One region of the Sulfitobacter marinivivus genome, then DNA from elsewhere that is predicted to be linked to it. Evidence: riboswitches for the same ligand, from Rfam matches in the RefSeq annotation. Region 1 holds a riboswitch; the other holds the start of a gene.
What was found. Region 1 has a riboswitch for thiamine pyrophosphate ahead of thiB (thiamine ABC transporter substrate binding subunit). Riboswitches for the same ligand answer to the same signal wherever they lie in the genome.

Region 1 (3,837 bases):
AGCCCGACGGCGACCGCGCTGATCCGCAGGAATCGGATGCGTTCTCCGAGCATCAGCGCGGCAAGAAGCACCGTGAAGATCGGAGTGGCGAACCCGATGGCCGTGACTTCGGGCAGGGGCAGCAGGCCCAGCCCGCCGAACGTCAGACCCATGGCTGTGGTGCCGAACAGGCCCCGCCAGACGTGGCCCATCGGCTTCTTGGCTTTCAGGCCGATTTTCAGCTGCCCGCGCTGGGCCAGCCAGGCAAGGATGATCGGGATGGCAAACAGCGAGCGGAAGAATACCTGCTCGCCTGGGGGGATCTCGTCCGAGGTGGATTTGATGATCGCCGACATGCAGGTGAACAGAAAGATCGCGGTGATTTTCAGGGCAACACCGAGTGCCGGTCTGGCTGAGAAATCCTCGACCTTCATCGCGTCATCACGCGCCGGGCCCGATCGTGCCGCGGTTTTCACCGACCTGCCCGCGGTGGAGGAGCAGGTGATCGAGGATCACGCAGGCCATCATCGCCTCGCCCACCGGCACCGCGCGGATGCCGACGCAGGGGTCGTGACGGCCCTTGGTGATGATCTCGGTCTCTTCGCCGGTCTTGGTGATGGTACGGCGGGTGGTCAGGATGCTGGAGGTCGGCTTGACGGCAAAGCGCACGACGATGTCCTGTCCGGTGCTGATCCCGCCCAGAATGCCGCCCGCGTGATTTGACGAATACTGCGGGCCGTCGGGGCCCATGGTGATCTCGTCCGCGTTCAGCTCGCCGGTCAGCATGGCCGCCGACATGCCCTCGCCGATCTCGACGCCCTTCACGGCATTGATGCTCATCATCGCGGCCGCCAGATCGGTATCGAGCTTGCCGTAAACAGGCGCGCCGATGCCCGCAGGGACACCGCGCGCGGTGACCTCAATGATCGCCCCGACGGAAGACCCCGATTTGCGCAGGCCATCGAGATAGTCTGCCCAATCGGCTGCCGCGCGGGCGTCCGGGACCCAGAAAGGGTTCTGCTCGATCTGGTCCCAGTCGAACGCATCCCGGTCGATCTTGTGCGGTCCCATCTGCACCATGTAGCCGGTGATCTGCACGTTCGGCGCGATCGCCTTGATCGCCTCGCGGGCCAAACCGCCCGCCGCGACCCGGCTGGCCGTCTCGCGCGCCGAGGACCGTCCGCCGCCGCGATAATCGCGCACGCCGTACTTCTGGAAATAGGTGATGTCCGCATGACCGGGGCGGAACTTGTCCTTGATATCGCCGTAGTCCTTCGACCGTTGGTCGGTGTTTTCAATCAACAACTGCACGGGGGTGCCGGTGGTCACGCCTTCGAACGTGCCAGACAGAATCCGGACCTCATCCGCCTCGCGGCGCTGGGTGGTGAATTTGTTCTGCCCGGGTTTGCGCTTGTCGAGCCAGTGCTGGATCATGCCCGCGTCGATCTCTACGCCCGGGGGGCAGCCATCCACGGTCGCACCCAAAGCCGGCCCGTGGCTTTCGCCCCAGGTGGTCACACGGAAAAGATGGCCAAAGCTGTTGATCGACATGCGGTGCTCCTTCCTCCCTGCCTTAGCCGGGGGAGCGGGTGCGCTCAAGGGGATTTGCCTTGCCAAGGGGATGCAGCTGTCCTAGCTCTTGGGGCACCTCGGGGGGCGCTGCGGCGCTGAGATTGCGAAAGCTGACCCGTTGAACCTGAACCGGTTAACACCGGCGGAGGGAAGGTCTGGACATCCATCCAAACGTTTCTGACGCCGCAATTTGGAGGATGCCATGAAGTATCTTACGTTTGCAGCAGCAACATTCGGCGCCAGTGCCGCACTGGCACAAACACCCGTGCTTACCGTCTATACATACGACAGCTTCACGTCCGACTGGGGCCCGGGCCCGGTGATCGAAAAGGCGTTCGAGGAAGTCTGCGCCTGCGATCTGAACCTTGTGGGCATGGGCGATGGCGCAGCACTTCTCGCGCGGCTGCGGCTTGAGGGCGCGCGGTCTGACGCAGATGTGGTGATGGGGCTCGATACGTCGCTGATCGCTGCCGCGAAGGAAACCGGTCTTTTTGCCGAGACGCCTGTGGAGGCCGCCTACGATCTGCCGGTCGCGTGGAACGACCCGGTTTTCGTGCCCTACGATTGGGGTTATTTCGCATTCGTTCACAACAAGGATTTCGAAGCGCCCACGGATTTCCGCGCGCTGGCGGAAAGTGACGCGTCGATCATCATCCAGGATCCGCGTTCGTCGACTCCCGGTCTGGGCCTTCTGATGTGGGTCAAGTCGGCCTACGGCGACGAGGCATCGGCGATCTGGGAAGGGCTGGCCGATAACGTCGTGACGGTCACCAAAGGCTGGTCCGAAGCCTACGGTCTGTTCCTCGAGGGGGAATCGGACATGGTGCTGAGCTATACGACTTCGCCCGCCTACCACCTGATCGCCGAGGACGACGACAGCAAGACCACTGCATCCTTCACCGAAGGTCACTACATGCAGATCGAGGTGCTGGGCCGGCTTGCCGGCAGCGATACACCGGATCTGGCCGCGCAATTCATGGAATTCATGGTCTCCGACGCGGCGCAATCGGCACTGCCCACGACGAACTGGATGTACCCGGCGGTGACACCCGATGGCGGGTTGCCCGACGGGTTCGACACCCTGACAACGCCTGAAAAGGCGCTGCTGACACCTGCCGAAGAGGTGCCCGCGATCCGCGAGGAAGCTTTGGCCGAATGGCTCAACGCATTGTCCCAATAGGATCTAGGGCAGGGATCGGCGCGGCGGGGCTTACCCTCGCGCTGATCCTCGCCGCACTTGTCGCGGTTCTGTTGCGGGCCGAGGCGGGATCGGGGCTGGCCCCGAGCGATTGGGCCGCAATCAGGTTTACGGTGCATCAGGCGCTCTGGTCTGCGGGGCTGTCCGTTCTTCTTGCGCTGCCGGTCGCGCGGGCCTTGGCGCGGCGCCGCTTTGTCGGGCGCGGTGCGCTGGTGACGCTGCTGGGCGCGCCATTCATTCTGCCGGTGATCGTGGCGGTCTTCGGTCTGCTGACAGTGTTCGGGCGGAACGGCTGGATGAATGACCTGCTGGCGGCGCTGGGCCTTCCGGGCGTGTCGGTCTACGGATTTCACGGGGTCGTACTCGCCCATGTCTTTTTCAACCTGCCGCTGGCGACGCGGTTGCTGTTGCAGGGCTGGCAGACCATTCCGGCGGAGCGTTTCAGGCTCGCCGCGCAATTGCGCCTGACGCCATGGGCCGTGTTTCAGGCAATCGAACGTCCGATGCTCTTGCAGATGGTGCCCGGCATTTTCGTTCTGATCTTCGTGATCTGCCTGACCAGTTTTGCCGTGGCACTGACGCTGGGCGGCGGGCCGCGCGCCACGACGGTCGAACTGGCGATCTATCAGGCCTTCCGTTTCGATTTCGATCTGGGGCGCGCGGCGATGCTGTCTGTGGTGCAGCTGGTCCTCGCGGGGGGGCTGGCGCTGGCGGCGTTGCGGTTCGTTCCGCAGATCAGCGTAGGCGGCGGGCTGGACCGCGTCCGCCAGCGCTGGGATGCGAACCGCGCGGCGCAGCGGCTTCTTGATGGTGCATGGATCACCTCCGCTGCCGCGTTTCTGCTGCTTCCGCTGTGCGCCGTCGTGCTGCGCGGCCTCGGGGGGCTGGCCCTCATGCCCGTTTCGGTCTGGGAGGCGGCCGGTATCTCGATTGCGGTGGCGGGGCTGAGCATTTGCGTCATGCTGGCGCTGGCGCTGCCGATGTCGGGCTGGATCGCCAGCCGCCGGGGCGGCGGGATGGAGGCCATCGGGCTTCTGGGTTTGTCGGCCTCTCCGCTGATGATCGGGACCGGATGGTTCCTGCTGATA
Region 2 (3,837 bases), on a different contig from region 1:
TAGATTGTCGCACCGCGCCGTTGCAGGCGCGGCAGGTTGTCGGGAAAGGCAGGGCGGGCATCGGCGCCGACTTCGACCAGTTCTGCCTCGGCAAAGGCGGGATGCAGCGCATGCGCCGCCGACAAAAGCTCGAGGACAGCGCGGACGCTGCGGCGACGGTCATCGCTTTCGATTTGCGTGGCGCCGAGCATGAACAGACCGTCACCACGCGGCACGACGTAGAGCGGAAAGCGCGGGTGGAGCAGCCGGACCGGCCTGCTGAGGCGGATGTCGGTGCTGCGCAGCACTGCCATCTCTCCCTTCACGCCGCGCAGATCGCGCAAGGCATCCCGCGCCGCCAGCCCGCGGCAGTCGAATGTCAGGCCCCCTGCGTCCGCTTGCCCGGAGGCGAAGGTGACACCGGCCTGCATCAAACCTTCGCGCAACCGGAACAGCGCGGCGCGCGGATCGATATGTCCTTCGTCGGCGATATGAAGGGCGCGGTCGAACCGACCGTCGAGGTCAGGCTCAAGTGCGGCCAGCGCAGCCGCGTCGGCTTGCCGGTGCTGTGGAACACGGCGTGCGAAACGGTCAAGCTCCCGCCGGTCACGGTCGAGGGCGACCGCGACGGTTCCCCGCCGCGCAACTGCCACACCCTGCCGTTCCCACCAATCGGCGGCTTCCTGTCCCAGCCGCACAACCGGTTCCTCGGCGGTTTCGCCCTCGCAGAAAGGGGCCAGCATCCCGCCTGCCCACCACGAACACCCGTGCGGCCCGGGCCGATCGGCTGGGTCGATGACGGTCACATCGCAACCACGGGCGACCAGTTCCGTCGCCACGCACAGCCCCGCAACGCCGGCGCCCAGTACCGTCGCGCGCATCATCGGCTCCAGACCTCGTAAAAGTGGTGAACCGGCCCGCAACCGCCGCCGATCTGCAACCCGTCCGCCGCGCGGATCGCACCGTGCAGCCATGCCTGCGCGCGCCGGACCGCCGCCACGACGGTGGCCCCTTTCGCCAGTTCGGCAGCGATCGCCGACGACAGGCTGCATCCGGTCCCGTGGGTGTTGCGCGTCGCAAGCCGTGGTTGCGACAGCTCCGTTGTCGCAAAGGCTGTGACCAGCCTGTCGATGCAGGTCGCACCGGTCGCGTGGCCGCCTTTCATCACCACTGCCCCTGCTCCAAGTGCGCGCAACGCATGCCCCTGTGCCTCGGTCTGCGCGGCGGTGTCTGCGGGGTCTTGCCCCAACAGGCGGGCCGCTTCGGGCAGGTTCGGCGTCAGCACATCGGCACGCGGCAGCAGGCGTTCGATCAGCGCGGCCTCGGCCTCTTCGGCCAACAGCGCGTGCCCCGACTTTGCGATCATCACGGGATCGAGCACGACAGGGCCGCGATAACCTTCGAGCGCATCGGCCACGGCGGCGATGATCTCTGGCGATGCGAGCATCCCGATCTTGATGGCTTGCGGGGGGATGTCTTCGAGAACGGCTGTTATCTGCGCGCCGACCACGGCGGGCGATACTTCCTCGACCGCGAAAACACCTCGTGTGTTCTGCGCGGTGATCGCCGTGATCGCACTGGTGCCGTACACGCCGAGGGCCGAAAAAGTCTTGAGATCGGCCTGGATGCCCGCACCTCCACCGCTGTCGGAGCCCGCGATGGTCAAAGCTGAACAATGTGGCATCTTCTACATCTCCTCCGGCGAGGGGAGGAGGAAGAACAAGCGGGAAAGGACGGTGCGCCTGATCTTGCTCCGTTTCCTACGCCGGTATTGTCCGGATCAGGTTCAATGGGTTAGCTTGCGCCTCTCAGCCCCAGACGGGGCACCCCAACGGATTTGGATTATTGATATCAGCCTGCGGACGCCCCTGCAACTGCCCAAAGCGCGCGACCGGATTCGGGGCGCGAGGGGCCGGGTGTGAAGGCCGGTGACCGGCGGCCAGTCCTACCGAAGGCAAACCGTGCCAGTTGATGCTGGCCATCAAACGCGCAATAGATCTTGATACCATCACCACCCACAGCACGATTTTGATACCGAACCGAACCGCAACCACAGGACCCCCCATGACAGATACCATTCTCGCCGAATTTCTACTGCCGACGGAAGAGCTGCGCGATGATCTGCCTTTCTATACGAAGACGCTGGGCATGCGGCTTGAAAATATCTATCCCGCCGATGACCCATCTGTGGCGAGCTTTTCCGGCTACGGCATCCGCCTGCGGATCGAGAAAGGCGCCGATGTCGCCCCCGGCCATCTGCGCATTCTGACCGACGATCCCGACAGTTTTTCGGATGGCGCGCGCGAACTGACCGCGCCAAACGGCACCCGCATCACGCTTGCGCCGCTGACCCCACAGGTAGACCCGATCGAAACCCAGCATGAATTCGCCGTCCGCCGCCTGCGCGACGAAGCGCCATGGGTGATCGGCCGCGCGGGTATGCATTACCGCGATCTGATCCCGTCCCGCCTCGGCGGGTCGATCATCGCCAGCCACATCCGCATCCCCGACGGCGGCCCCGTTCCGGACATGGTCCACTACCACACGGTCGGGTTCCAGCTGATCTTTTGCTATCGCGGCTGGGTCGATGTGCTCTACGAGGATCAGGGCGATGTGATCCGCCTGCACGCAGGCGATTGCGTGACCCAGCCGCCGGGGATCCGCCACCGTGTCGTCGAAGCCTCTCCCAACATCGAGGTGATCGAGATCGGCGTGCCAGCCGAACACGTCACCACCATCGACCACGATTTCACGCTCCCCAACGGCAAAGGCGATCCCGCCCGCGAATGGGACGGCCAGACCTTTGTGCACCACGTAAAAGACAGGGCGGAGTGGCATCCCTTCCGCATCCCCGGCTTCATCGCGCGCGACACCGGCATTACCGCGGGGACCAAGGGCGTGGCCGGTATTCAGGTCGTCCGAAAAGGCGACGGCGAAACGAGGGCCTTTACCCACGATGCCGACATCCACTTCACCTTCGTGATGGAGGGTACGATGACACTGGCGGCCGATGGTCACGATCCCCGCCAGCTCGAAGCGGGTGACGGTTTCGTCATCCCGCCCGGGTTGGTCGCGACTTACAACGATGCCTCGCCTGATCTCGAACTGCTCGAAGTCGCGCTGCGCGGTGATTTCACGACAACGCTGCGGTAACCGCTCCAGAAACGCAAACGCCGCCCCGGAGGGCGGCGTATAAGCGTCTGATAACGCGTTTTTATTGGTTGCGGGAGTAGGATTTGAACCTACGACCTTCAGGTTATGAGCCTGACGAGCTACCGGGCTGCTCCATCCCGCGCCAATGTGTGTCACCTAACGCGAGTCGGAACGGACTGCAACCCTGAACGCCATGCTCCAAGGCCCAAAACCACCGAAATTCGATATTTATTTCCACGGTGCGGCAGCGGGTATTCGTTTCTGTACCCCTTGGCTTTGACGGCCCGGTTTTCAGCCATCCCCTTCTGCGGATCAGCGGTAGACAAGCGGCGGTTTGATGTTCGGCAGTGGTGGCATTTTCCATGTCAGGATCACCGGATCGACCGATCGCAGTCCCCGCAAACCACATTCATCTGCTTGGCCGTTTTGGAAGATGCTTGGCGCGCAACACCTGGGATGCTGTCACGAACAACTCTGCGAGATTGGCGATCCCTGAAGGACTCGAACCCTCAACCTGCTGATTAGAAGTCAGCTGCTCTATCCAGTTGAGCTAAGGGACCGCTTGGGCCGTTATGGGTCAACTGTCCGCGCCCATCAAGAGGCATCAGCCCCGATGAAACCACACAGGCAGGGTGGTGCGGCAGACGTAATTGATGAAGGGCGGTTTCACGATCCCGCGCTCGGGGTCGCGAACCGGATTGCCGC

Region 2: another riboswitch for thiamine pyrophosphate. It lies ahead of thiD (bifunctional hydroxymethylpyrimidine kinase/phosphomethylpyrimidine kinase); the one in region 1 lies ahead of thiB (thiamine ABC transporter substrate binding subunit).

What each region holds. Positions count from the first base shown of each region.
Region 1 covers NZ_JBEFLP010000001.1:2,197,350-2,201,186, reverse strand. The annotation lists gene ABMC89_RS10845 (DMT family transporter) at 1-413, opposite strand, end outside; gene aroC (chorismate synthase) at 421-1,530, opposite strand; TPP riboswitch at 1,620-1,719, shown strand; gene thiB (thiamine ABC transporter substrate binding subunit) at 1,754-2,731, shown strand; gene ABMC89_RS10830 (thiamine/thiamine pyrophosphate ABC transporter permease ThiP) at 2,707-3,837, shown strand, end outside.
Region 2 covers NZ_JBEFLP010000004.1:149,011-152,847, forward strand. The annotation lists gene ABMC89_RS17400 (FAD-dependent oxidoreductase) at 1-863, opposite strand, end outside; gene thiD (bifunctional hydroxymethylpyrimidine kinase/phosphomethylpyrimidine kinase) at 860-1,663, opposite strand; TPP riboswitch at 1,720-1,820, opposite strand; gene ABMC89_RS17410 (cupin domain-containing protein) at 2,044-3,132, shown strand; tRNA gene ABMC89_RS17415 (tRNA-Met) at 3,198-3,274, opposite strand; tRNA gene ABMC89_RS17420 (tRNA-Arg) at 3,616-3,692, opposite strand; partial or broken gene ABMC89_RS17425 (glycosyltransferase family 2 protein) at 3,737-3,837, opposite strand, start outside.